3 linked regions of the Ketobacter sp. MCCC 1A13808 genome follow. The protein of the gene in region 1 interacts with the protein of each later gene in a pairwise test. Links are inferred from orthologs where the notes say so. Each region holds a gene or a part of one and is shown in the gene's direction. Other genes may lie near its edges. The genes, in order: ftsZ, rlmN and zipA.

The links.
Region 2: the proteins of ftsZ (region 1) and rlmN interact in binary tests that used the Escherichia coli proteins (3 or more experiments, as listed by UniProt). The link is inferred for Ketobacter sp. MCCC 1A13808 from one-to-one orthologs.
Region 3: the proteins of ftsZ (region 1) and zipA interact in binary tests that used the Escherichia coli proteins (3 or more experiments, as listed by UniProt). The link is inferred for Ketobacter sp. MCCC 1A13808 from one-to-one orthologs.

Annotation. Positions count from the first base shown.
Region 1 is NZ_VRKW01000001.1:807,429-817,743, reverse strand. Bases 2,133-5,029 are described here. They hold ftsZ (cell division protein FtsZ), read left to right. Parts: upstream 2,133-2,940; coding sequence 2,941-4,119; downstream 4,120-5,029. Other genes in these bases: lpxC (UDP-3-O-acyl-N-acetylglucosamine deacetylase), read left to right, coding at 4,241-5,029; ftsA (cell division protein FtsA), read left to right, coding at 2,133-2,866. In the rest of the region: FT643_RS03500 (D-alanine--D-alanine ligase), read left to right, coding at 1-783; FT643_RS03495 (cell division protein FtsQ/DivIB), read left to right, coding at 784-1,572; more of ftsA, read left to right, coding at 1,640-2,132; more of lpxC, read left to right, coding at 5,030-5,155; FT643_RS03475 (DUF721 domain-containing protein), read right to left, coding at 5,230-5,694; FT643_RS03470 (M23 family metallopeptidase), read left to right, coding at 5,789-6,715; preprotein translocase subunit SecA, read left to right, coding at 6,931-9,663; bifunctional glutamate N-acetyltransferase/amino-acid acetyltransferase ArgJ, read left to right, coding at 9,740-10,315. UniProt on the Escherichia coli protein: Essential cell division protein that forms a contractile ring structure (Z ring) at the future cell division site. The regulation of the ring assembly controls the timing and the location of cell division.
Region 2 is NZ_VRKW01000018.1:36,772-43,153, reverse strand. Bases 1-2,998 are described here. They hold rlmN (dual-specificity RNA methyltransferase RlmN), read left to right. Parts: upstream 1-906; coding sequence 907-2,091; downstream 2,092-2,998. Other genes in these bases: FT643_RS20660 (RodZ domain-containing protein), read left to right, coding at 2,887-2,998; pilW (type IV pilus biogenesis/stability protein PilW), read left to right, coding at 2,111-2,884; ndk (nucleoside-diphosphate kinase), read left to right, coding at 337-768; FT643_RS20680 (IscS subfamily cysteine desulfurase), read left to right, coding at 1-196. In the rest of the region: more of FT643_RS20660, read left to right, coding at 2,999-3,996; ispG (flavodoxin-dependent (E)-4-hydroxy-3-methylbut-2-enyl-diphosphate synthase), read left to right, coding at 4,069-5,190; hisS (histidine--tRNA ligase), read left to right, coding at 5,311-6,382.
Region 3 is NZ_VRKW01000001.1:401,126-412,688, reverse strand. Bases 1-2,964 are described here. They hold zipA (cell division protein ZipA), read left to right. Parts: upstream 1-941; coding sequence 942-1,988; downstream 1,989-2,964. Other genes in these bases: ligA (NAD-dependent DNA ligase LigA), read left to right, coding at 2,117-2,964; smc (chromosome segregation protein SMC), read left to right, coding at 1-814. Also shown: more of ligA, read left to right, coding at 2,965-4,144; FT643_RS01845 (hypothetical protein), read left to right, coding at 4,156-4,794; FT643_RS01840 (polyphosphate kinase 2 family protein), read left to right, coding at 4,781-5,632; FT643_RS01835 (YheU family protein), read left to right, coding at 5,616-5,843; FT643_RS01830 (two-component system response regulator), read right to left, coding at 5,868-8,102; bifunctional tRNA (5-methylaminomethyl-2-thiouridine)(34)-methyltransferase MnmD/FAD-dependent 5-carboxymethylaminomethyl-2-thiouridine(34) oxidoreductase MnmC, read right to left, coding at 8,223-10,301; FT643_RS01820 (AEC family transporter), read left to right, coding at 10,336-11,211; FT643_RS01815 (hypothetical protein), read right to left, coding at 11,224-11,563. UniProt on the Escherichia coli protein: Essential cell division protein that stabilizes the FtsZ protofilaments by cross-linking them and that serves as a cytoplasmic membrane anchor for the Z ring.

The DNA of each region.
Region 1 (10,315 bases):
GTTCAATTTAATAAGCGCTTGTTTGATCAGCTATCCGGTATTGATATGGCATTCATTGCGCTGCACGGACGCGGTGGTGAGGACGGCGTTATCCAGGGATTGCTGGAAGTCATGAAAATTCCCTATACCGGAAGCGGGGTCGCAGCATCGGCTCTCGCCATGGATAAGCTACGAAGCAAATGGCTTTGGGCTGGACTGGGATTGCCCACACCGGAGTTTCGTTCGGTCAGAAGCACTCAAGAGCTTGATGGGTTGTTGTCGGATATGGGTGGGGCCGTCATTGTGAAGCCGCCCCACGAAGGTTCCAGCATCGGTATGTCTCGTGCTGAAACTGAAACAGAGTTGACGGCCGCAGTTGAAATCGCGTTGAAACACGACAAGGACGTGTTGATCGAACGTTGGATTAATGGTGCGGAGTTTACCTGCGCAATATTAAATGGTGTGGCATTACCGGTAATCCGGCTCAAAACGCCACACCAGTTTTATGACTTCGATGCAAAGTACGAGTCAAATACTACCGAGTACTTGATTCCTGCAGGGCTGGAGCCTCAGCAGGAACAGGCGTTGCAAGCGCTGTCGCTAAGAGCGTTCGATGCCCTGGGCTGCAGTGGCTGGGGGCGCGTAGACGCAATGATGGATAAGAACGGGGATTTCTGGTTGCTGGAGGTGAATACCGTGCCGGGTATGACCGACCACAGCCTGGTACCCATGGCGGCAAAGGCGAAAGGTTTGGATTTTGCCGCATTGGTGGAAGCCATTGTATTAGGACAAAAGGGCGAATAAGTGAAAGGACAGAACCAGGCAACAGTGAAATCAGCTCAGCGCAATCAGCAGTCTGCTGCGCAAGTGCCCGGGTTGGGGCGGATTCGTCTGTTGTTGATTGTATTATTACTGGTTTTGATTGCGGCAGGTTTGGTGGTGCGGCAATCATTGCATAATTGGTTGGAGCAAAATCCGATTCAGCAAATTAACGTGGTGGGCGATCTTCACCACGTTGATCAGGACAGGTTAAAAGCCGCGTTAGCTCCCTATGTTGCGGACAATTTCTTCACTGTTAATTTAGAAAAAGTGAAAAGCACAGCGGAATCTTTAGCCTGGATTGATTATGCCGATGCAAAAAAAGAATGGCCGGATACGTTGGTTGTATTGCTTCATGAACGCATTCCGGTAGCGAATTGGGGTGGTAATGAATTTTTAAGTCAAAAAGGTGAAATATTTTCTGCAGAACACGTGCAGCCTGATCCAAACTTGCCTACTTTTATAGGCAGACAAGAACAAGCGCCCGTTATTGCAGAACGATTCACAAAAATGCAGAAAATTTTAAGTGAGATCGGGCTGTCTGTGAAAAAGCTTGAATTGGAAGACAGGGTCTCTTGGAAAGCGCAACTTAACAATGGATTGGTTCTGGTAGTCGATGAACAAAACAGCTTGGAAAAATTAAAACGTTTTGTTCAGCTGTACACACTTTTCACCGACCAACAGAAGCAACAGCTTTCAAAAGTTGATTTGCGCTACGAAAACGGGCTGGCAATCAAGTGGAAGAAGAACGATGGTGACACAGACGCTGCGTAATATGTTCGGATTGGGGGACTCCCATCCGGTGAGTACACAAGAACGGTCCAGTGGAGTTGTGAGTAATATGGGTAGCCGGATGATAGTAGGGCTCGATATAGGCACCACAAAAGTAGTTACCATTGTGGGCCAGTTGAAAGGCGATGGTCATATCGAAATTATCGGCATCGGATCATGCCCTTCACGTGGTCTGAAAAAGGGCGTGGTGGTCGATATTGAGTCCACAGTGCAATCGATCCAACGAGCGATCGAAGAAGCAGAGCTGATGGCCGGGTGTCAGATCCATTCGGTCTATGTAGGCATTGCCGGTAGCCATATTCGTAGCCTTAACAGTCACGGGATCGTCGCTATCAAAGATCGCGAGGTGAACCGGGCAGATCTGGAGCGGGTCATTGATGCCGCTCAGGCTGTGCCCATCCCGGCAGATCAGAAAGTGCTGCATATTTTGCCGCAGGAATACATCATTGATTCCCAGGAGGGCATCAAAGAGCCGATGGGCATGTCCGGTGTGCGCCTGGAGTCAAAAGTTCATTTGGTCACCTGTGCCGTGAATGCAGCACAGAATATTGAACGTTGTGTGCGCCGATGCGGATTAGAAGTAGAAGATATTATTCTGGAGCAGCTGGCGTCAGCCTATGCAGTGCTGACAGACGATGAAAAAGAATTAGGTGTATGTATGGTGGATATCGGTGGCGGTACAACCGATATAGCGGTTTTCACTGAAGGCTCAATTCGTCATACAGCGGTTATACCAATAGCAGGCGATCAGGTAACAAACGACATCGCCATGGCGTTGCGAACGCCAACAGAGCATGCCAACGAGATTAAAATCAAGTACGCGTGCTGTTTGACTCAGTTGGCTGGCCCGCAGGAAACAATTCGGGTGGCAAGTGTTGGTGATCGACCTTCTCGTGAACTTTCCAGGCAGGCGTTGGCCGAAGTAGTAGAGCCTCGTTACGACGAATTGTTTTCTCTGGTGCAGGCGGAACTTCGTCGCTCAGGTTACGAAGATCTGATAGCGGCGGGTATTGTACTTACCGGAGGCTCATCGAAAATGGAAGGTGCGGTAGAGTTGGCAGAAGAAATTTTCCACATGCCGGTGCGATTGGCTTCACCTCACAGTATTCAGGGTTTAACTGAAATGGTGAAAAACCCAATATATGCCACCGGAGTCGGTTTACTGAAATATGGACAAAAACAAGTAGAGGCGGGAATCGCACAACACCCAACACCTCAGATCATAGAAGAAAGCTTTGTATCGAAAATGAAAACCTGGATAAAAGGCAATTTTTGACAGGTTACAAATAACTATTTAATCAGTTCTCAACCAAGAGAAACCATAGCGAAGGAAGGAAAGGGGAGATAGATATGTTTGAACTCGTTGACAACGTACCTCAGAACGCAGTAATAAAAGTCGTCGGTGTCGGAGGCGGTGGTGGTAATGCCGTTGAACACATGCTTTCAAATCAGGTGGACGGTGTGGATTTCATCTGCGCTAACACGGATGCCCAGGCGTTGAAAAATATGAACTCCAAAACCCTGCTGCAACTCGGTGGGGCAGTCACTAAGGGTTTGGGTGCGGGTGCGAACCCTCATGTAGGCCGGGATGCCGCTCTTGAAGATCGAGAACGCATCCGTGAAGTGCTGGAAGGCGCTGACATGGTTTTTATTACCGCAGGCATGGGTGGCGGAACAGGCACAGGTGGTGCGCCTATCGTGGCTGAAATAGCGAAAGAGATGGGCATTCTTACCGTCGCGGTCGTCACTAAGCCCTTTCCTTTCGAAGGTCGTAAGCGTATGCAAATTGCGTTGGAGGGCATGAAAGAGCTGTCCGACAACGTGGATTCATTGATTACGATTCCGAATGAAAAACTGCTGGCAGTACTTGGTCCCAAAACCAGTTTGCTCGACGCATTTAAAGCGGCGAATGATGTGTTATTGGGTGCGGTGCAGGGGATAGCCGATCTGATTATCCGCCCCGGTATGATCAACGTCGACTTTGCAGACGTTCGCACCGTTATGTCTGAGATGGGCATGGCGATGATGGGAACCGGCTTCGCAAGTGGTGAAAGTCGTGCCCGTGAAGCTGCAGAGAAAGCGATCCGCAGTCCGTTGCTGGAAGATGTGAACCTGGAAGGTGCGCGCGGTATTCTAGTGAATATCACTGCGGGCGAAAGTTTGTCGCTGGGTGAGTTCTCTGAAGTAGGCGACACGGTCGAAGAGTTCGCTTCAGACAATGCGACCGTTGTTGTGGGCACAGTAATTGATCCCAGCATGGGCGATGATCTTCGCGTCACTGTGGTGGCGACGGGGCTCGGCGCGGTGGGTGAGCAAACCACGCCGGTTCGTTCAGTTGAATCTGTGACTAAACGGTCTGCTCAGGAAGCGGTCTCAGACTATGGACGTTTTGATAAGCCAGCGGTGGAAAGGGTGCGGCGACATCAGCCTCAACCCCAGTCCGAATCACGCAGGCGTCCAGTAATGGAGACGGATGTGAACCGGGAATATCTTGATATTCCAACGTTTTTGAGACGCCAGGCCGATTAATTTGGTCAAAAAACATACGGTTTGCGGTGATTTATTTGGTGATCTTGACGAATGCTGCTAGTATTACGCCAAATTTCCGCTTTGTGCCCCGAATTTTAAACCTTAAATTGTGTGGAATGAGATGATTAGACAACGCACATTAAAAAATACAATCCGTGCAACCGGTATCGGTCTGCATACAGGCGATAAAGTGTACCTCACTTTGCGGCCTGCGCCGGTAAACACAGGCATTGTATTCTGTCGAACCGACCTGGATCCCGTGGTAACCATCCACGCGGACACCCTTAATGTAGGAGATACTACGTTATCAACTACATTGGAGAACGGGGACGTTCGAGTGTCCACTGTTGAGCATTTGATGTCGGCGTTTGCAGGTCTTGGTATCGACAATGCTTACGTTGATTTGAGTGCTTCTGAAGTCCCGATCATGGATGGCAGTGCCGGTCCCTTCGTGTTTCTGTTGCAATCCGCAGGTATTGAAGAGCAAGGTGCGTTGAAGAAATTCATCCGCATCAAGCGCCGCGTGACTGTGACGGACGGAGATAAGTCAGCGACATTCCTGCCTTTTAACGGGTTTAAAGTGGGTTTTGAGATCGACTTCGATCACCCTGTGATTAAAGCGCGTAGTCAGACAATTTCACTGGATTTTTCCAGCACATCGTTTGTGCGTGAGGTCAGCCGGGCCCGTACCTTTGGTTTTATGCGCGATATTGAGTACCTGCGTGAGCGTAATCTAGCGCTTGGTGGCAGTGTCGAAAACGCAATCGTGGTAGACGATTACCGGATTCTGAACGAAGACGGTCTTCGGTACGACGACGAGTTCGTAAAACACAAAGTATTGGATGCAATTGGCGACCTGTATTTGTTAGGCAAAAGCCTGATTGGCGAGTTTCAGGGTTATAAGTCCGGACACGCCCTGAATAATCAGCTTTTGAGAGAGTTATTGGTACAAGAAGATGCCTGGGAAATGGTCACCTTCGATGACGCCAAAACTGCGCCAATTTCCTACACCAATCCTGTGTTGGCAGCAGAGTAGTCAAAAAACCGTTACACAATCCCCCCTTTCTGCCATTAAATCCGACAATTTAGTCGGATTTAATGGCAATTTTCTTAATCTTTGCCATATTTCTCTAGAGTGTCAGCGAGCCTGATCATCGACATCGCCAGAGCGTCGTCTTTTATCTCCGCCGCCGCATCCTTGAGAGCCTGTCTGTTTCCGGCTGATACAGGTTTTGCGGTACGGGTATAACTGCGATCCATCTTTATAGGTTGCTCAGCAATTTTGATGTCGATAGTTTGCACGGCGCTGAATTTAGTGCTCTTTTTGAGTTTTGTGAGTAGCTGAGGTTGCATAAACCGGAGTTGCGTTGCTGCGGAACCAGTGCTGGTCTCTAAAACCATCGCTCCGTTGCGGTAACTGCGGATTTGACAAAAATTAGCCAGCTTGCTGGGTAGTAATTGTTTAAAAATGTGATTCAGCTCAAGAAGTTGGACGGCGTTTTCAGCAAGTGACATCACGTCCTTGTTGTGGCGCATGATTTCCCTTATATTTTTTATGGTTTGATCCATTGCCATAAGAAATCACAAAATGCTCAGAGAGTTGAGTAGTAGGGCTTTTGATTTCTTCTAATTGTGAAGCAAAAGGCCATTGAACTCTAGAGACGTAGTAATGAATGTAATTCTTTTTGATCAGAAGACGGGTCACTCTCGCCCCGTTCGTTTCCCTGCGGCTGTGTTGATGCTGGCAGTGGTCCTTTTACTGGCTGTCACTGCCGCTGGTGGTGTGGCAGCAGGTTACTTCCTGAAAGGGAATGTTGTTGCATCCGATGGTGATTTGACGATCTTGTTGAAGCAGGATATCGCCAATAACGCAGAAAGCATCAAACAAGCACAGCAATCGGCAGAAGGTCATGTATCAGCAATGACGGTGCGCATGGCTGAACTGCAGGCGCGCCTGATGCGCCTGGATGCCCTGGGCGAGCGCTTGGTTGATGTCGCCAACCTGAAGGGCGGGGAGTTCGAGTTTTCCGAGGTCCCCGCAGTCGGGGGGCCTGAAGAAGGTGAAATGGGAATTGAAGTGGAACGGCCCAGCTTTCTGAAGGATCTGGACCAATTGGCATCGGATGTAGAAACCCGTGAACGTCAGCTGGAAGTGCTGGAAAGTTTGCTTGAAAACCGCAAGATTCAAAAAGAAGTCGCCCTTGCCGGCAGACCTATTACCTGGGGCTGGTTGTCATCACGTTTCGGGCGTCGGAATGATCCTTTTACCGGGCGGGTAGCCTGGCATTCCGGCGTGGATTTCGCTGGCAAAGATGGATCTGATATCGTCTCCGTCGGTGGTGGGGTGGTGACCTGGGCGGGTGAAAGATACGGATACGGCCTGATGGTTGAAGTCAGCCACGGCGGTGGTTATGCCACGCGTTACGCCCATGCAAAAGAAATTGAAGTGCAAGTTGGCGATATTGTGAAGCAGGGTCAGGTTTTGGCAAAAATGGGTAGCACTGGCCGTTCCACAGGCCCTCATGTGCACTTTGAAGTGCGTAAAAACGGCAAAGCGGTTGACCCCTCCCGTTACGTGCTGCGGAAGCGCACATAAATACTCCCGAATCCGCTAAAATAGTCAAGAAGGCGCACCTAATACGTGCGCCTTTTCATTATTCCCCCATGTAAACGCTTTATCCTGCAGGGAAAATAACGTTAGAATTGCTGCCTTAAATTTTATTCCCTGTAAAGTGCTGGGTCTGCTGGTTTAGGTTAGACCCAACCCGTAAGGTTAGGGAACAAAGCCTCCGTTCAAAGAAGTGAAAACCTATGTTACGACCACTGTTTCGCAAGATTTTTGGTAGCAAGAATGAGCGTGAGCTCAAGCGCATGGGAAAACTGGTTGTTGAGATCTCAGCCCTGGAGGAGGAGATAAAAACCCTCTCCGACGAGCAGTTGAAGGCTAAAACAACGGAATTTCGTGCCCGTCTGGAGCAGGGCGAAACCCTGGATGCTTTGTTACCTGAAGCCTTTGCCACGGTTAGAGAGGCGAGTAGCCGTGTCATGGGGATGCGTCACTTTGATTGTCAAATGATCGGGGGCATCACGCTGCACGAAGGCAAGATCGCTGAAATGCGCACCGGTGAGGGTAAAACCCTGACTGCGACCCTGGCTGTTTATTTGAATGCGCTACCTGAAACCAGCGTTCACGTTGTAACGGTCAACGATTATTTGGCTCAGCGGGATGCGGATTGGATGCGGCCGTTGTATGAGTTTCTGGGCTTATCGGTCGGGGTGATCTTATCCCAGCAGGATTCAGAATCGAAGCGAGCAGCCTACGCATGTGATATTACCTACGGTACCAATAATGAATTTGGATTTGATTACCTGCGTGACAACATGGCCTTCACCCTGGAGGACCGGGCTCAGGGGCCACTGGCGTTCGCTGTAGTAGACGAAGTCGACTCCATACTCATAGATGAGGCACGTACGCCATTGATCATCTCCGGGCCCAGTGAAGACAGCTCGGAGCTCTATAAGAAGATCAATGTATTAATACCTAAGCTGCAACGCGGGTATGAAGAGAACCCGGACGGCAATCCGGAAGAAGGCCCGTCGGGGCATTTTACTATTGATGAAAAAAACCGTCAGGTAGAACTGACAGAAGAAGGCCATCAATATGTAGAAGATTTGCTGATTGAATACAACTTATTGAACGACGGGGAAAGTTTATATGCCCCCAATAATTTGAATCTACTGCATCATGTACACGCGGCATTAAAAGCACACAGTTTGTTTCAACGTGATGTTGATTATATCGTTCAGAATAACCAGATCGTCATTGTGGACGAACACACTGGGCGCACAATGGCGGGGCGCCGCTGGTCTGATGGTATCCACCAGGCCGTAGAAGCAAAAGAAGGCGTGAATATTCAATCGGAAAATCAAACGCTGGCTTCAACCACTTTCCAGAATTACTTCCGTTTGTATAACAAGCTATCGGGTATGACCGGTACTGCTGATACCGAAGCATTTGAATTTCACCAAATCTATGGTTTGGATGTGATCGTTATTCCCACCAATAAACCCATGGTGCGAAAGGACGAGAACGATTTGATCTATATGAGCGTTGAAGAAAAATACGACGCGATCATTGAAGATATCAAAGGCGTTGTCGAGGAGAATCGACCAGTGCTGGTGGGTACCGCGTCAATTGAGAGTTCTGAGTATTTGTCGAAGGTTCTGACCAAGCAAAAAATCCCCCACAAGGTTTTGAACGCGAAATTTCATGCTCAGGAAGCCGAAATTATTTCGCAAGCAGGTCGTGCCGGGTCGATTACGATTGCAACCAATATGGCCGGACGTGGAACGGATATTGTTCTGGGCGGTAACTGGCAGGTAGAAGTGGACGCGATGGCGTCTCCCACCGAGCAGGACATTGCGGCCGCCAAGCAGGCCTGGAAGGATCGTAACCAGGCAGTAAAAGACGCGGGGGGGTTGCATATAATTGGCACGGAGCGTCATGAATCCCGCCGAATAGATAACCAGTTGCGCGGCCGTTCCGGTCGGCAGGGCGACCCGGGGTCCACCCGCTTCTTCCTGTCGCTGGAAGATAATCTGATGCGCATTTTCGCGTCGGACAAAGTCAAAGGCCTGATGCAATCATTGGGAATGGAAAAAGGCGAAGCAATAGAGCACCGTTGGGTGACAAAATCTATCGAGAATGCGCAGAAGAAAGTGGAAGGGCGCAATTTTGATATTCGTAAATCGCTGCTTGAATACGACGATGTTGCCAACGATCAGCGCCGAGTTGTGTACGAACAGCGTAATGATATTCTGCATGCAGAGGATTTATCTGAAAACATCAAAGCCATTCGGGTGGATGTCGTCAACGATTTTATCAGTGGATACATACCGCCTCAGAGCATGGAAGAACAGTGGGAAGTGGCTGAGCTGGAAAAAGCACTGGAATCTGATTTCCGGGTTCCAATGCCCATCCAAAGTTGGCTTGACGAAGACAAGACGCTACACGAAGAAAGCCTGCGCCAGAAAATTATCGACATTCTGGAGCAGGCGTACGCGACCAAAGAAGCCAATCTGGGTGATGAAGCCCATGTCATGCGTCAGCTTGAAAAACATGTGATGTTGGCGACCCTGGATCGATTGTGGAAAGAACACTTATCCAATATGGATCACCTGCGTCAGGGCATTCATCTGCGCGGTTATGCACAAAAGAATCCGAAACAGGAGTATAAGCGGGAAGCGTTTGAGCTATTTCAGATGTTTCTGGAGAACGTTAAGCTGGAGGTGATACGTATCCTCACCACGGTGGAACTGCGGCGTCAGGAAGAAGTGGAAGAATTGGAGCGACAACGGCGCGCTGCTGCTGAACGTGACATAAAGCTACAGCATGCGGACGCCTCGGCAACGGAAGAACCGCCAGAGGTTGCTGATCCCTCCCATACGCCGTTTCAGCGCCAGGATCGTAAAGTAGGGCGTAATGAGCCTTGTCCCTGTGGCTCTGGCAAGAAATACAAACACTGTCACGGCCAGTTAGAATAAGCACCAAGCCGGCTTTTCAAAATAATATTAAGGGGCTGTATCAGCCCCTTTTTCAATTCACATCAGGAGAACAATCATGGCGGTCGGAGCAGACACGTTTCCCGAAATGCACCCGGTAAAAGGCTTTCGCCTGGGCGCTACCAAAGCTGGAATTAAAAAGCCGGACCGACGGGATCTAGTGATGATGGAAGCCTTGGCAGGCAGTACCATCGCGGGTACGTTCACACTCAATGCGTTTTGTGCAGCACCGGTTACTGTTTGCAAACGTAATTTAATGTCACTGGGTGGCGCCGCGCAGCAAAACGTGTTTCTGATCACCAACACGGGCTATGCCAATGCAGGAACCGGCACGCAGGGAATGGCCAACGCCGAATCGGTATGCCAGCATTTAGCGGAGCAGGTTTCCGTTCCGGTGAATCACATTTTCCCTTTTTCCACTGGCGTCATTGGTGAGCCCTTGCCTGTGGACCGCGTGGTTGCGGGCATACCCGATGCCATCAACAGGCTGTCGGAGTCCGGTTGGGCTGATGCGGCGGTTGGCATCATGACCACGGATACCCGGGCAAAAGGCGCTTCCGTACAGCTCAATCTGCAGGGCAAAGTGGTGACCATAACCGGTATCTCAAAAGGTGCCGGCATGATCAAGCCGAAT
Region 2 (6,382 bases), on another replicon or contig:
TGATCTGGCCGTGGCTTCCGGCAGTGCCTGCAATTCTGCTTCGGTCGCACCTTCTTATGTGGTGAAAAGCCTGGGTTTGCCAGATGACCTGGCATTAGCTGCGGTTCGCTTTTCGCTCGGTAGATTCACAACCGAAGAAGAAATCGATTTCACCATTCAGTATGTCACCCAGACCCTGGCGCGGCTTCGAGTGTGACAAGTTGATTGCCCCCCATACTAAAACGCAATAAACCTGCGTATAATCGCCGCATCCTGACTGACCGGCACTGGCGTTTATTCGTGTCGGTCTACCAGCTTTATTTAACCCATTGAAAACTATAGTTATTGGAGAGAAACATGGCGGTAGAACGCACTTTATCCATCATTAAGCCTGATGCTGTTGGTAAAAATGTGATTGGTGAAATTATCACCCGATTTGAGAAAACCGGACTGAGCGTGGTTGCGGCCAAGCTGGTTCAGTTGTCGGACCAGGTAGCCGGTGGATTTTACGCGGAACATAAAGAGCGGCCTTTTTATAAAGATCTGGTTGCGTTTATGACTTCCGGCCCGGTGTTGGTTCAAGTGCTGGAAGGTGAGAATGCAGTTGCACTTAACCGTGAACTGATGGGTGCCACCAACCCTTCTGAAGCCGCAGCCGGAACTATCCGTGCTGATTTCGCTCAAACCATCGATGAAAATGCGGTTCACGGTTCTGACTCCACCACTTCCGCTGCCCGTGAAATCGGTTATTTCTTTGCAGAAAGCGAGTTGTGCGAGCGTACACGCTAATTGCTTGAAATTGCAGAATTAAGCTAGGCTTATACAAATAGGTATAGGCCTGGGTAAGATCAAATGGAGTCCCAGGGCTCCATTTGTCGTATTAAAGCCACCGACCAGGGTTATATAACCCCCTCAGACAGGTCCGCCATGAACCAAGTCAGTCAAAAAAGCACGAATAAAATCAATTTGTTGGGGTTGACCCGCCAGCAGATGGAAGATTTCTTCGAGAGCCTCGGAGAGAAGCGCTTTCGTGCCCATCAAATCATGAAGTGGGTTCACTTTTTTGGCGTCGATGATTTTGAGGCGATGACCAATATCGGCAAAGGGTTGCGTGGAAAACTCGCGGAAGTGGCTGAAATCAAAGGGCCGGCTGTTGAGTTGGAACACTTCTCAAGCGATGGCACCCGCAAATGGGTGGTGGATTTGGGGCAGGGCAATAAAGTGGAAACGGTTTTCATCCCTGACGGCAAGCGCGGCACTCTATGTGTTTCATCGCAGGTAGGGTGTGCTTTGGACTGCAGCTTTTGCTCCACCGGAAAGCAAGGTTTTCAACGAGACCTGAGCGTGGATGAAATAATAGGTCAGTTATGGATTGCCCAACGCTCGTTTGGAGCCCCTGAAAACCACGGAATTCGCAATATCACTAATATCGTCATGATGGGTATGGGTGAACCATTGTTGAATTTTGAGAACGTGGTCACGGCAATGGAGATCATGAAAGATGATCTTGGCTATGGGGTTGCTAAAAAGCGACTTACACTCAGTACATCGGGTGTGGTTCCCAAGATGTACGAGCTGTATGACCGCATTGATGTAGCGTTGGCGGTGTCACTGCATGCGCCCAATGACGAGTTGCGTGATCAGTTGGTTCCCATCAATAAAAAGTATCCGTTATCTGCATTGATGGCGGCATGTCGTCGATATGTTGATCAGTTTCCTGACACGCGGCGTGTCACTATGGAATATGTATTGATGGATGGTGTGAATGATAAATACGAGCATGCCGAGCAGCTGGTGGCGCTTTTGCAGGATGTGCCCTCTAAAATTAATCTGATACCGTTCAACCCGTTTCCCAGCTCCGGATACAAGCGACCTAACGGAATGCGCATAAAGGCATTTCAGGACCGTTTAATTAAAGCCGGTTTCGTCACGACGATACGCACCACGCGGGGCGATGATATTGATGCAGCCTGCGGTCAGCTAGTTGGCCAAGTGCAGGATCGCACCCGCAGGGCGGCGCAGTGGCAGGCTAAAATTGCAGAAAAGGCCGCAAACAGTCAAAAAGGTAAGCAAATACCGGTGCAACAGGTATCTGTACACAAACAATCGTAACCAGTATTAAGGTTGGAGAATGAGGCTGAGGAATCCGCTAAAAATAGTATCACCCATCGTCGTGGTGGTATGCGTTGTATTATCGGGTTGTGTCACTGAAACGAATGACCCTTTGGCTCAAAACAAGGATCCGGCGAAAGCGGTGAAAACCTATGTTGAGGCCGCGACGCGTTATATGCAGCTAAACCAAATGGCTAACGCAGATCGTACGCTGAAACGGGCCCATGAAATCGCCCCGGATGACCCTGCGGTTAATAATGCGCTAGCCTTGTTTTACACCATTGAAGGCGAAGACGAGCAGGTAGAAAGATACTACAAAAAGGCGTTGTCGGGGGATCAGGCTTTTTCACAGGCCCGCAATAACTACGCCTCATATTTATATCGCAAAGAGCGATATCAGGATGCTATTGACCAGCTAGAAAAAGTCGCCAAGGACTATCGTTATCAGCGCCGTTATACTGCATTCGAAAATCTGGGGGTGTGTTATCTGAAAGTGGGCGAACGGGAGGATGCGCGCAAAGCGTTTAACCGGGCGCTTCAACTCAACACCAATATGCCCGTATCGACGCTGGAACTGGCTGAACTGGCGCTGGAAGACGGGGATAATCAACTAACCGAGAGATACTTGAGAAAGTATGAGAAGATAGCGCCTTCAAGCCCAAAACAACTTTGGATAGGTATACGGTTGCAGCGTAGACTCGGCGATAAAGACAAAGTGGCCAGTTATGCACTAGCATTAAAGAGTATGTTTCCAGGATCAGATGAATATAAAGCCTACAAGGCGTCATTATAACCATGACTGCTTTACCCGGTAAGCCGGCGGCCAACGCCGACCAGAATATAGATGCTAACGTGGAGCCGCTGGTTAGTGCGTCTCCCGGTGCCCGCCTGAGAAAAACCAGGGAATCATTGCATTTGGGGGTGGCTGAAGCCGCCCAGTCACTGAATTTGTCACCCGGTGTTGTCAAAGCACTGGAGGCGGATGATTACCGAACTTTACCCAATGCGACTTTCGTGAAGGGGTACATCCGCAGCTATGCCCGTGTATTGGGTATTGCCAGCGAAGACCTGGTGCGTTCGTACGAGGCCATTACCGGATGCGACAAACCGAAACCCGTCATAACCATAGAGCCACCTAAAACCGGACCCAAGGGTGGGCCCATCCTGATCGTATTTGTGGTTCTGATTGTTGCAGCAGCGCTGGTCACGTTCTTTTACGTAACAGAAGACAGTCCGGGCGCGGCGGAGCGGACAAACCCGGATCAACCGGTGACTCAGGATACGGCCATTCACCCTGAACAAAGTGCGTCTGTGGTGTCACCGGATATCAAGGTAGTGACCGTATCCGGTCAGGCTGCCGGGGAAACCCATGCGCAGGCAAGTGCAGAACCCGCCTCAAGTGGTATGACCGGGAACACAGTAGAAGACGATGGTGAAACCTGGATAAAAGACGATTCTGCAGAGGTTGCAGGCACAGATACACCTCGATCTTCCGGTAGTGAGTCTGAAATCAGCGCCGCTGAATACAGTTCATCTCCGGCTCAAGAAGTCAGCCCGCAGGCTGCGGTGGTGGATACGGCGCCGCCCAAGCCACAAGTCATTCCTTTTTCAGAGCTTGCTGGCTCAGAAAACGCGGCATCACCGGAGACCGAGGCAGGCGCTGTCATCACCGGAGAGATCAGCATGACCTTTACGGGAGACTGCTGGGTGGAAGTGCGAGATGGCAAGGGTGAACTGATTTACTCCAATTTAAAGCGACTAGGCGAGACTTTGACCCTGGATGGGCAGGTACCGTTAGAAGCAAAATTGGGTAATGGTAACGTGGTATCTTTGAGTTACAACGGCAAGCCGGTTTCTTTCCGGGTGCCTTCCCATAAGGTAGTTCGTGTCCGCCTGGGGGAATAGTCCCGGTACATAGCAATAGTCATCAATAAGCCTTAATATAGCGCCCTGGTTAACCTCGGTCAGGAGTACAGCATGCATTTTGAATCGCCCATCAAGCGCCGTAAGTCTCGTAAGATTATGGTAGGAGACGTTCCTGTGGGTGGGGATGCACCAATCACCGTGCAAACCATGACCAACACCGAAACCTGTGATGTTGCGGCAACAGTAGGCCAGATTCGGCGCATGGAAGAGGCGGGTGTAGACATTGTCAGGGTCTCTGTGCCCTCGCTGGAAGCGGCTGATGCGTTCGGCAAGATCCGCAAGCAAGTCAATGTGCCTTTGGTGGCCGACATCCACTTCGACTATAGGATCGCGTTGGCCGTTGCAGAAAAAGGCGTAGATTGCCTGCGTATTAATCCGGGCAACATCGGCCGCGAAGACCGTATTCGGGCAGTGGTCGATGCTGCTGTAGATAAAAACATTCCGCTGCGGATTGGCGTTAACGCCGGTTCCCTGGAAAAAGACCTGCAGAAGAAATACGGAGAGCCCACGCCTGCAGCTCTGGTTGAATCCGCCATGCGGCATGTCGATATTCTTGATCGGATGAATTTTCAAAACTTTAAATTGAGCCTGAAAGCGTCGAACGTGTTTATGACCGTGGCTGCCTACAGGTTAATTGCAGAGCAAATCGAGCAGCCCTTGCATTTAGGCGTAACCGAAGCGGGTGGGCTCAGATCCGGTACCGTAAAATCGGCCATCGCCCTGGGGGCGTTGCTGATGGAAGGCATTGGCGATACGTTGCGAATTTCGCTGGCAGCGGACCCGGTAGAAGAGGTGAAAGTCGGGTTTGATATTCTGAAAAGCCTGGGATTACGCACCAAGGGCATTAACTTTATTGCCTGCCCTAGCTGCTCGCGGCAAAACTTTGACGTTATAACCACTGTAAACGCCCTGGAATCGCGGCTTGAAGACATCAAAACGCCCTTGGATGTGGCCATTATCGGTTGTGTGGTGAATGGCCCCGGAGAGGCGAAAGAAGCGCATATCGGGCTTACCGGTGGCTCACCTCACAACTTGATTTTCCGCGGCGGTAAGCCCAGTCACAAAGTCGATAACGCAGAACTGATCGATGAATTAGAGCAAGTGATTCGTAAACGCGCAGCGGAAGTTGACAGCGAATCTGAAGCACCCGTCAAGATTACCCTGGGCCTCTGAGCCCCGCCGCAGGCGTTAGTGTTATCCAGGTACATTCTGGCTTATAATCTGGCCCCTGATTTCCGGAGAGTATACTCCGCGACAAGCAAATTTCTTTATCAATAAAGGGGTTCCCGCACATTGAGTAAGCGCATTAAGGCGATTCGCGGCATGAACGACATTCTGCCGCAGAACGCTGTTATCTGGCAGTACCTTGAGGGCACTGTGCGCCGTGTGTTGCAGCAGTACGGATATGGTGAGATCCGTCTTCCTATTGTCGAATACACTGATTTGTTCAAGCGTTCCATCGGTGAGGTCACCGACATTGTCGAAAAAGAGATGTACACCTTTGAAGATCGTAACGGCGAACGGCTGACGTTGCGTCCGGAAGGAACAGCCGGTTGTGTGCGGGCAGGCGAGGAGAACGGCCTGCTCTATAACCAGATTCAGCGTTTATGGTATGCGGGGCCCATGTTCCGCTATGAAAAACCACAAAAGGGCCGTTATCGCCAGTTTCATCAGATCGGTGTGGAAACATTCGGTATGGGTGGTCCGGATATTGATGCTGAATTGATCATTATGACGGCTCGCTTGTGGCGTGAGCTGGGGCTGGCGGATCAGGTGACGCTTCAGCTTAATAGCCTGGGCAGTAACGAAGCGCGGGCCGAGTTTCGAGCAGCTTTGGTCGATTATCTGACTCTGCACTTTGATCAACTGGATGAAGATAGCCAGCGGCGACTTGAAAGTAACCCCTTACGGGTGCTGGATAGCAAAAATGAAGGCACGCAGGCGGTGCTGAAAGCAGCGCCGAGCTTGCAGGATTATCTGGATCAAGAGTCGCAGCAGCATTTCAGTCAATTAAAGTCGCTACTGGATGCAGCCGGGGTGGCCTACGAGATTAACCCGAATCTGGTGCGGGGGCTGGATTATTACAGCAAAACCGTGTTCGAGTGGGTTACAACCGCCCTGGGTGCACAGGGTACGGTCTGTGCCGGAGGGCGCTATGATGGCCTGGTGGAACAGTTGGGGGGCAAGGCAACACCCGCAGTCGGGTTTGCCATGGGCATCGAACGTTTGGTGTTATTGCTCGAAGCCAGTGACGTGACCGCTCACCTGAGTGTTGCGCCAGATTGCTACGTGATTTCCGAGGATTCGCTGCAGGGAATCCTGCTTTCGGAATTGCTACGAAACCAAATCCCCAGGTTGAAAGTCC
Region 3 (11,563 bases), 400 kb from region 1 along the record:
GTCCGCGCAAGGGGTGCGCTCGCAACTGGAGCGGAACCGTATGGAGTGGCAGGGGATGCGGGTGCAGCGTGAAAACCTGCAAAACCAATTGACCGAATCTCAATTTGATATTGAGGTCGTTGTGAATGAATTACCCGAAGCAGCAAACGAAGCGGAATGGTCTGCCGAGCTGGACCGGCTGGGTGGTAAAATTTCCCGTTTGGGCGCGATTAACCTGGCGGCAATTGACGAATATAAATCCCAGTCCGAGCGCAAGAATTATCTGGATTCACAGCACGAGGATTTAATGCAGGCTCTGGAAACCCTGGAGAATGCAATTCGCAAAATCGACCGTGAAACCCGCACCCGTTTCAAGGAAACGTTCGATAAAGTTTCAGCAGGGTTGTCGGAATTGTTCCCCAAAGTGTTTGGTGGTGGCCATGCCTATCTGGAGTTGACCGGTGATGATCTGCTGGATACCGGTGTTGCCATTATGGCTCGCCCGCCAGGCAAGAAAAACAGCACCATTTATTTGCTCAGTGGGGGTGAAAAGGCGCTCACTGCAATCGCGTTGGTGTTCTCCATCTTCCAGCTTAATCCGGCCCCGTTCTGCATTTTGGACGAAGTGGATGCACCACTGGATGACGCCAACGTGGGGCGTTACTCCCGCATGGTGGAAGAAATGTCAGCGAAAGTGCAGTTTATCTATATCACCCACAACAAAATTGCGATGGAAATGGCACATCAATTGATGGGGGTCACCATGCACGAGCCAGGTGTTTCCAGATTGGTAACGGTGGATGTTGAGCAAGCCGCAGCGATGGCGGTTGCCTAATTAGCAAAATATTGACGAATTGGCTTTATTTTTAATGGATATGCTCTATGTTTTTGATAGAAGTGACAAAATTGCGATCAGGGCTTGATCTATCAGAAGCCACAGAGAATACGCGAGGATTCGACTGATGGAATTTGACCTACAACTGGTACTTATATTAGTAGGGTTAGTAGTTATTGCAGGGATTGCCCTTGACGGATACCGGCGAATGCGGAAATCCAGAATTGGTGAACTCAAGCTGCCTTCAGAGCTGGGTGGCAGCTGCGAAGATGAGTGGGAATATTTCCGCGGAGAGTTGCCCAATGGGGGTGCCCGTAAAATTCCTTTGAGTGTGCGCCAATCGATTGGTGAAGATCATTCTAACCGGGCTGAGGACGACGATGGTTTCGGCTCTGCGATCGACGACGCTGAACTGGCGTTCGGAGATCCGGGGATGCCCGATGAGCGCCCTCAGAAACGCAGTTATACGATACCGGGGCGTAAGCTCGCAGACGATAAAGAATATCAGCAGGCCTATGCTGAACACCATGAAGCGTATGAAGCGGACGATTATGACACCGACGGCTATGAGCCGGAGCCGGAACCAGTCGAGCAAGACCAATCCGATTTGTTTACCGATGATGATTTGCTAGTGGCATCCCGTGCCGAGCAGCAAGCGCAATTGAATCGTAAGACAGCCCCCGCGCGGCAGCGTGAACCAGCCCCGGCGGAAGTTGAACTTGACCCGTCGTTGCAGGAAGTGTTCGTTATTAACGTGATGGCGAAGCAGGGCGAATTGAACGGTGCCGAGTTACTACGGGTGATGTTGTCTTGTGGTTTCCGGTTCGGTGAAATGAATATATTCCATCGCTATGAACAGCATAGTGGAAAAGGCGGATTGTTATTCAGTGCCGCCAATGTAGTGGAGCCCGGCGTATTTGATCTGGATACCATGTCAGAATTCAGCACACCGGGTATTTGTATCTTCATGAAATTGCCCGGCCCCAAACGTCCTATTCACGCATTTGAGATCATGATGGATTCAGCGCGCAAAATTTCCAAGTTGCTGGATGCAGATATCAAAGACGAGAACCATAATGTACTGCGCCAGCAAACGGCAGAACATTATCGCCAGCGTGTGCTCGATTTTGAGCGCAAGCTGCTTTCTTATCGCGGTGGAAAGCGGCAATATTAGTATTCCCCTTACCCAGGGCGTCGTCGATACAACGCCCTGGGTGTATAATCCCGATCCTGGTAACTCACTTGCAACAGCCGGTATCCTGACCGGCGATTTTTGGTTTAGCGACTGGATTGGATTCTTCTATGCTATCAATTTCCCAGCAGATTGACGCACTGCGCGAGCAATTACGCGAGCATAACTATCGTTATTATGTTCTGGATGATCCCTCGGTTCCAGATGTGGAATACGACCGCCTGTTTCAGCAGCTGAAAGCATTGGAGCAAGAGAATCCGGATTTAATTACGCCGGATTCACCAACGCAGCGGGTAGGGGATACTCCGCTCACGGCTTTCAATCAGATCCGGCACCGCCTCCCTATGTTATCTCTGGATAATGTGTTCAATGCCGACGAGCTGGTGGCGTTTGACCGGCGTATTCGTGAACGTCTCGGCACAGAAGACGAAATAGAATTTGTGTGTGAGCCGAAACTGGACGGATTGGCCGTAAGCCTGCTGTATGAGCAGGGTGTATTGGTGCAGGCTGCGACCCGCGGCGATGGTCAAACAGGTGAAGATATAACCCAGAACATACGGACCATCGATAGCGTGCCTTTACGATTGCGCGGGCAGGGGTATCCTGATCTGCTGGAGGTGCGTGGAGAAGTGTTTATGCCCCTGGATGGATTCAACGAATTTAATCGCCAGGCAGCGGCGCGAGGTGAAAAAACGTTTGCTAACCCGCGTAATGCAGCGGCTGGCAGTCTGCGTCAATTGGACTCCAGAATCACGGCTTTGCGCCCGCTGGATATCTATTGTTACAGCGTCGGCTTCGTAGAAGGTGGTGCGCTCACCAAAACCCATTATGACAATTTAATACAATTAAAACAGTGGGGCTTTCGGATTAACTCCGAGGTTGAGCGGGTCACCGGCGCTGCCGCGTTGCAATCCTATCATGACCGGATATTGCATAAACGAGACGCGCTCGGCTATGAAATCGACGGCATAGTGTATAAGGTCAATAGCCTGAAATTGCAGGCTGAGCTGGGATTTGTATCACGGGCGCCACGCTGGGCTACCGCACATAAATTCCCGGCGCAAGAAGAGTTGACCCAGCTATTGGGCATTGAGTTTCAGGTTGGACGCACGGGCGCCATCACTCCGGTTGCCAGGTTAGAGCCGGTGTTTGTCGGCGGAGTTACGGTTAGCAACGCCACACTGCACAATATGGATGAAGTCGCCAGAATGGACGTTCGGGTGGGTGATACGGTGATTGTGCACCGCGCCGGCGACGTTATTCCGAAGGTCGTAAAAGTAGTGCTGGAACGCCGACCTGAAAAAACAGAGCCGGTGCAGTTACCGCAACAATGCCCGGTGTGCCAGTCGGATATCGTGAAAGCCGATGGTGAGGCGGTGGCACGGTGTTCCGGTGGCTTATTCTGCCGGGCACAGGTTAAGGAAGCCATCAAACATTTCGCTTCGCGCAAGGCGCTTGATGTAGATGGATTGGGCGACAAATTGGTGGAGCAAATGGTGGATCTGGAATTGATTAGCCAGGTCTCCGATCTGTATCTGCTGACCGCAGAGCAGGTGGCTGCTATGGAGCGCATGGGTGAAAAATCCGCACAGAACCTGATTAATGCGCTGGAAGCCAGTAAACACACGACGTTACCTCGATTCCTGTTTGCCCTGGGCATTCGCGAAGTGGGGGAGGCGACAGCATTGAATCTGGCAACGCACTTCGGATGCCTGCAAAAGTTGCAGTCGGCCGATCACGAGACCCTGTTACAGGTACAGGATGTCGGGCCGGTCGTTGCAGATTATATTGAGACCTTTTTCCAGCAAGCACACAACCTGGATGTAATTGAAAAACTGCAGCAGGCGGGCGTGCAGTGGGAAGACATTGAGGTTGCGGAACAGGGTGAGCAGCCGTTGGCAGGGCAAACCTTCGTGCTAACCGGAACGCTTGCTGAAATGACCCGGGATGAAGCCAAAGCGTATTTGCAGAAATTAGGAGCAAAAGTAAGCGGCAGTGTGTCTAAAAAAAGCAGCGCTGTGGTGGCCGGCGAAAAAGCCGGTTCCAAATTAACCAAAGCGGAAAGTCTGGACGTTCCGGTGTTAACGGAATCCGACTTTATCAATTTACTCAAGCACCACGGCATTGTTCAAACCTAACGGAGGCAGTAATGTCAGGATACTCCGAGCCGAAGCAGAGCTCATCAACGTCACCGACCTTCGCTAATAAAGAGAACCGTGTTATTTTGTTCGGCTTTGTTTTGGTTTTAGCTGCCATCGTTATGACCGGCTTTGTTTCTTATCTGAACTATAAAACCGGTCGGGTATCCGGGGAACAACTTATTCAGGCGCAGCAAGTGCAGGAACAAGCATTGGCAAGAGCCCAGGCACAATACGCGGGATTCTTGGATAAACAAGCCCGAGTGACCCGCTTCGAAAAAAGTTTTATGGCACGGCAACAACACTATGCGGAGTTCATGGCGGCGTTGTCGGATACCTGGCTTAGCGTCAATCGGAAAGACAAGCAACTGCTGGAGGATTCGCTGCAAAAACTGGCCAAGTCCTATTATGCATTAGAGCCGTTTCTGGAAGAGGGTGGCCGGCATTACCTGCAGAAGCGTATTGCCATTTATCATAATCTGGCTCAACAACTGCTTTCGGATAAAGTAGAGCATGATGGTTTGGTGCTGGAAGATAAGGCAACGATGAACCGGATGCTTGAAGACTTTCAAAGTTATTTATATCCCTTGTTATTTAAACCTTTCTCCAACGAGCAAACGCAAAAAGGAAGCGAAAATGAGCGTAATTAAATTGACGGGTGACTCAATCAGGCTAAAAGATCTGGTTACCAAGCCGGCTAAAAAGCCGAAAGACACCAAAGAAACAATACACCGTTTACAGTTCAGTTTATTGCGTGTTCAGCAGGCTATTTTCCGGGAAAAACGGCGTGTCATCATTCTGATTGAGGGCACTGATACTGCAGGTAAAGGTGGGGTAATCCGTCGTTTAACCCGGCACCTTGATCCGCGGGGAGTGCGGGTGTGGCCCATTGGCGCACCGGATAAAAGTGAACAGGCACGCCATTATCTGTATCGGTTCTGGCAAAAAATACCGCAACCAGGTGAAATTACCATTATGGATCGCTCCTGGTATGGTCGTGTTTTGGTGGAGCGTGTTGAAGGATTTGCAGAAAAGCCGGAATGGAAGCGGGCTTATCGTGAACTCCTTGAATTCGAGCGCCAGTTAGCGGACGACGGTGTTATTATTTTGAAATTTTATTTGCACCTTTCAAAAAAGGAGCAGTTAAAGCGCTTTATGGACCGGGTGAAAGAACCCACTAAACGCTGGAAACTTACCACGTCCGATCTGGAAAGCCGGCAGTACTGGGATCAATACCAGGAAGCCTATGAAGACATGCTCAATAAAACAGCCGCAGATTTTGCACCCTGGTATGCCATTCCGGCAGACAACAAAGATTATGCGCGCACTCAGATCCTTACCCAGATCGATAAAGAGCTGAGCCGCATGGTTAACCTTAAAAACATCCGTATTCTGGATGCGAAGGTGCGCACCAAGTTGATCGAAGCGTTCGGCGAAGACACCATACTTGATTTGTTAGGAGAGAGCGCGGTTGCAAAATCTACTTGAAATTCCCTGGCAAGACTTACCTGAAGACACTTTTTACCGTCTGGTAGAAGAATTCGTTACCCGTGACGGCACTGACTATGGCGAGCATGAAGTGTCGTCTGAAACCAAGGTTAATCAGGTTATTCAGGGCATTAAATGTAAGGAATACGTTATTGTATTTAATCAGGAAGAGGGCAGCGCGCACATTTGTCCGGGGCCGTTCCGGGGCTGATTTCGCTGTCAGACATTGTACTTGTTAGTTGAACTGCCCCAGCAACTGTTCCCACGATTGTCGTTTAATATACCGGCTTAGCTCTGTGGCACTGAGAGCCTGACTAAAGTAGAACCCCTGGATGTAGTCGCATCGGTGGTCCATCAGAAAGCGCAGTTCCTCTTCGTTCTCCACGCCTTCAGCGACTACTTCAAGATTCAGGTTTTTGCACAGCTGGATGATGGTGTGAATGACTGCAGCAGACTGGCTGTGTTTAATGCAGCGTGACACGAAACTACGGTCGATTTTCAATGTGTTAAAAGGAAACCGGGTCAGATAACTCAGGGATGAATAACCGGTTCCAAAATCATCCAGGGCGACTCTCACGCCCAGCTTGCGAATACCTTCCAGCGTTTTCATTACCCGGCTGGTATCTTCCAGCAATACGGTTTCTGTAATTTCCACTTCCAGTTGGGACGGAGCAATTTTGTGTTTGGCAAGGGCATTTTTGATGTTGCCCGTTAACGTTCCGCTGCGAAACTGAATGGGAGACAGATTAATCGCGACCCTTATCGGAGGCAACCCCTCATCATTCCAGCTACGGGCTTGCTGGCAGGCTTTGTTTATTAACCAATTGCCCAGTTCACTGATCAGACCAATTTGTTCCGCCATGGGTACAAAGTCAGACGGGGTAATCTCCCCCCTGCTGGGGTGATTCCAGCGGACCAGCGCTTCCACTGAGCGAATCGTTCCGGTCTTCAGATGCACTTTTGGCTGGAAAAACAATTCCAGATCATTGTGGCGGATAGCCTGGCGCAGATCGCTTTCAATCGACAATTGCTCTTTGGATTTAAAATCAATTTCGCTGGAATAAAAATGAAAATTATTGCGCCCCTGGGATTTGGCGAAGTGCATTGCAGCGTCCGCATTGCGCAACAAAGTTTCTGCACTTTGCCCATTCACGGGGTACAGCGCGATTCCCGCACTTGCGGTAAGCACAATATTATTTTCGCGCAGGGAAAACGGTGTTGAAACCTGCCGCAGTATGGCCTGAGTTGCCAATATAACGGCATCTAATCGGGTGAAATTGTGAATCAGAACAGCAAACTGATCGCCCTCGAGGCGAGCAATTTTATCGCTCATATGCTCATGGGGTGCCATGGGATCAATGGCGCTCATATTGAGCTTAGTGCAATGTTTGTCAGGATAGGTGTGCTGCAAGCGATCAGTAATTTTCTTTAATAGCTCGTCGCCTGCCTCGTGCCCCAATGAATTGTTAATACGGGCAAATAAATCCAGATCGAACACCAGAATGGCTAACAAGTTACCTGATTTTCTGGCAGCCCGGATTGCAAATTCCAGGTGCGCTTTAAAGAAAGTCCGGTTGGGCAATCGAGTAAGTGAATCGTAGTAAGCAAGTTGTAGTATTTGCTCTTTGTGCAGGACTTCAGCGGTAACATCGTGAATGGTACCGAAAATCGAATAATCCACCTCATTGAGTAACTTGAACTGAGCTTCATGGCGTAAGATGCGCATAACACCGGCTTCAGTATGCAGTTTGTGATTGATCGTGATTGTGCCCTGGTGTTTGCTGTCCTTGCGGCGAAAGGACTTAATTAATTTGATGCGTTCTGTCTCTGGAACCAGATTCAGAATATCTTCTATGGTCGGATGTGCATCTGCCGCCAGCCCCAGAATTCGATTAAATTCTTTGGACACATAAAGCGTGTTGCTCTTGCTGCTCCACTCCCAGCTGCCCAGGTTAGCGATCCGTTCAGCCTGTTCAAGTACCCGCTCACGATTCTCCAGCGAACGCAGTGTTTGATAGGCGCGAATTAAATACTGAGTGCGCTGGATCAATAGCAAATGATTGATTGGCTTGGTGATGAAATCCGTGGCTCCGGCATCAAAAGCACTGCTTATGGAATCCGCTTCGACATAGGAAGACATGATGAGAATGGGTACCGAGCCACCCTTGGCGTGTTTGCGAATCTGGCGGCACAAATCGAGACCGTCAGAGGTTCTCGGCAACATCAGATTCATCAACACCATATCGGGCTGCAATTGATGAAAATAAAGGTAGCCTAGTCTTCCGCTTCTGGCCTCAACGGTATTAAACCCAGCCTGGCTGAGGATTTCGCTGGTAGTAATACGGGAATGGCGATCTCCATCCACCACGAGAACAGTGAATTTCTGGTTATCTTTTTTTTTCACATGCTGCTCAGACTGGCTAAAGTTAACTTTTCGGCCGTGAACCCCACCAGGTTGTAACCGATTCAATGCAAATTCCCTTTAACTTTATTGGACATGTCGGATCATCTTGCCAAGCTATTTTCTATCCGGCAACCGCTTTTTGGTGACGTTTCGATGGTGCTTAGTAACCTATTTAATCACTTTGTTTCATAGTTGTCGGCGGATGATTTTACGTATCAGGAAGCGCGCTGGATGAATAGCGTGCAGTACTGATCGATCAATAATTTGCGGTTCGCCACACAGGTAACCTGCCAGTATTTCTGCAGCGAAGCAGGTTGACGTGATACCGCGCGAGCCGTGCCCGGTGGAAATGTATAATCCCGGTAAGTTCGGTGCGACCGGGAACTCTCGCTTTAAAAACCCTTTTCCCAGCTGCCGGTATTGCTGCTGAAACGCTTGGGCGTCTGCAACCGGGCCCACCAAAGGCAGGTAGTCCGGAGTTTGGCAGCGAAAGCCCACGCGCCCCCGCAGCGTGTCTGCAGGTTGCAGGTTCAGTTGCCGTGCCAGATCCGGAACGGTATTTTGTAGCTGGTCGCAGTTCCATTTGTGGTCTTGAACCCGTTCCTGCGGATCGTCCAATTTCGGATTGAAAGTGGCTCCAACGCTGTGGAAGCCATTGCGTGCCGGATTCACATAGCCTTCGTAATTGAGCGGTACCGGCAGGACACGGCTCTCTTCAGTCGCAGGCAAATAGCTGATCTGCCCGCGTACTGCGCGTAAATCAAAATACCCGTTGAGTTGAAACTGCTGGCAACCAAAGGCATTTGCCAGTACTACAGCCTCATACGAAGCCGGTGAAGGAGTACGGTTTTGGGTTGACTGGCCTTCCGTTTCAATGCTCCAACCGGTGTCCGATTGTTGCAGTCCGGTAACGCGGGAATCGGTGACCAGACTAATGTTTTTGTGTGATAGCAATGTGTCACACAACTGTCTAGGGTTTAGCCAGCCGCCACCTTTAAGCAGTATTCCCGATACGGGTGAAACAATACCGAATTGATGGTAGATGTCCTCGGGACTCAACCCTACCATCAATTCTTGCGGCCAGAACCGGGCGGCAATGAGTTGTTGTTGGATATCCCTCTCTTTATCGTCGTAGGCCAGGCGCAAAACCCCTTGCAAAGACCAGTCATCACCCTCGGCAACCTGGTGATGCATAAACAGACTTCGAATATATCGGCAAGCATAGAGGTAGGCGGACTGGTAGTACCGGTTCTGGGGTGTGTTATGAATGCTGAGTTTGGTAAACGTGATGCCGGTGGGATTTCCTGAGCCCTGGCTTGCAATCTCGCTTTCCGCTTCCAGAATGGTAACGTCCCAGCCGCGTTCAGCCATTTTTCTTGCCACGCTGCTGCCAGCCAATCCGGCTCCGATAACCGCTATTCGCCTGGCTGTCTGCGGCGTGTAACGGAATTGGAACCAGGGTTTTTGCTCCGCAGGCGCGGTCGTCGGTTTGCCCGGGGACTGTCCGAACCGCCCGCGCAGTATGTGGCGTTTTCTGCCGTAACCGGGGCAACGCTCAACCTGAAAACCGGCCCGGCGCAGACCTCGCTTAACCTCGCCTGCGGCAGTAAAAGTGGATAAGGTGGTGTCGCTGTGGCTTAACTTGGCCATGCTGTCATAGAGCGCCTGGTTCCACATCTCGGGGTTCTTTGACGGTGCGAATCCATCCAAAAACCAAGCGTCTACACAACCATCCAGCTCCCTCATGCAGTCGACGGCGTCACCATATAATAAAGTGAGCGTAATGTTGTGCTCAGCAAAAAAAAGCCGGTGGCTACCGGCTACCGGCGCTGGGTATTGTTCTACTAGTGAAGCTGAAATCCAATCGAACTGCGGGTGTTTGGCGCAAGAAAATGTCATATCTGTTAATGACAAAGGAAACTTCTCGACGCTAATGAAATGCAGGTGTTTGTTCTGCATTGGACTGCAATACCAAAGCGTAGCAGCGCAAAAAAAATTTAGCCCGGTGCCAAAGCCGGTTTCGGCGATGGTGAAGCGATCGGTCGTGTTTTGCTGCCAGCGTTCGTGTAACCGGTTCTGCAACAGAAAGACATGATTGGTTTCTTCAATACCGTTGTCACGGGAATAGTAGACGTCACCAAAACGAGGGGACAAGGGTGCCGCGTCCTGCCAATCAATGTCTGCTACCTGGATGGGGTGATTGTGGATGTCGTCGTGGTTCATGAGGATGGTTATAAAGTTTCGTATATTGCGGCGTCGCATCATATCATAGTGCACCAATAACCTGAGAGAGCAGTCTATGTTAAACACTCTGTTGCCGGTCACCGGCCCCGTTATGGTGTGCGTACTGATCGGTTTTTTATGGATCAAGTTCAACTGGCCTTATGACACGGACATGATCACCCGGTTGGTTATGTGTATCGGAGCACCTTGTCTGATTGTGTCTGCCCTGACGCAGTCTGATATTTCACATAGCATTCTTCAGGAAATGTTCTGGGTAACCTTGTCGGTGATTGCGTCCAGTCTTCTCGCTGCAGCTCTCTTAATCCGACTTGCAGGGCAACCCCTGCGAACCTTTCTTGGGCCTCTGGTCTTTCCTAATGCCGGAAATATGGGGTTGCCGGTGTGTTTGTTTGCCTTCGGCGAGCGTGGCCTGGTTTTGGCATTGGCGGTGTTTATGGTGCTGTCGCTATTGCACTTCACGTTGGGAATCGCGTTAGTCAGTGGGCGCAGTGTGCTGCGTGAACTCGTCAGTAATCCGATAATCTATTCCATTGCCGTTGCGATTTTTATGCTTTATACGGATTACCGGTTACCACTTTGGGCGCAGAATACCGTTAATCTGCTCGGGGATATGACGATTCCGTTAATGCTTCTAACGTTGGGTGTCAGTTTGGCGACGCTTAAAATTCAGAATTTAGGAAAGAGCCTGTATTTCGCATTAACGCGGTTGGGTATCGGTGTGGCGGCCGGATGGGGCATGGCTGAACTATTCAACCTTCAGGGGGTTGCTCGCGGCGTATTAATCTTGCAGAGTGCCATGCCGGTCGCGGTATTCAATTATCTATTCGCCCTGCGTTATGAGCGTGAACCCCAGGTGGTCGCGGGCATGGTGATGATATCCACTTTGCTCTCGTTTGTGACCATACCCGTGTTGATTCTGTACGTGATTTGAGCTGGTGCCTGCTTAATCCCGATCCGAAATGCCCTCCGGGTCAGTGGATAAGCGTTCAATACACACCTGGTTCATATGATAGAGCTGGTCGCGGATGACCGCATTGGCCTGATCCATGACGGCGAGGTAGCCATCAATGATCTCTGTACCCATCAGAAACAGTTTATGGCTTGGTACCTGAAACGTTCTTTCAGAGGTCATTTCATGGCCGAGCAAACTGGTAAAATAATTCAGTTTCATATTCAGATTGGGCAGATGTTTTAAACCGGGAATGCAGGGCAGATAGTTACTGGCAATCAACTGGATGTTTTGATCGAAGCGTTCTTTGCGATATCGAAATTCCTGTAGCCAG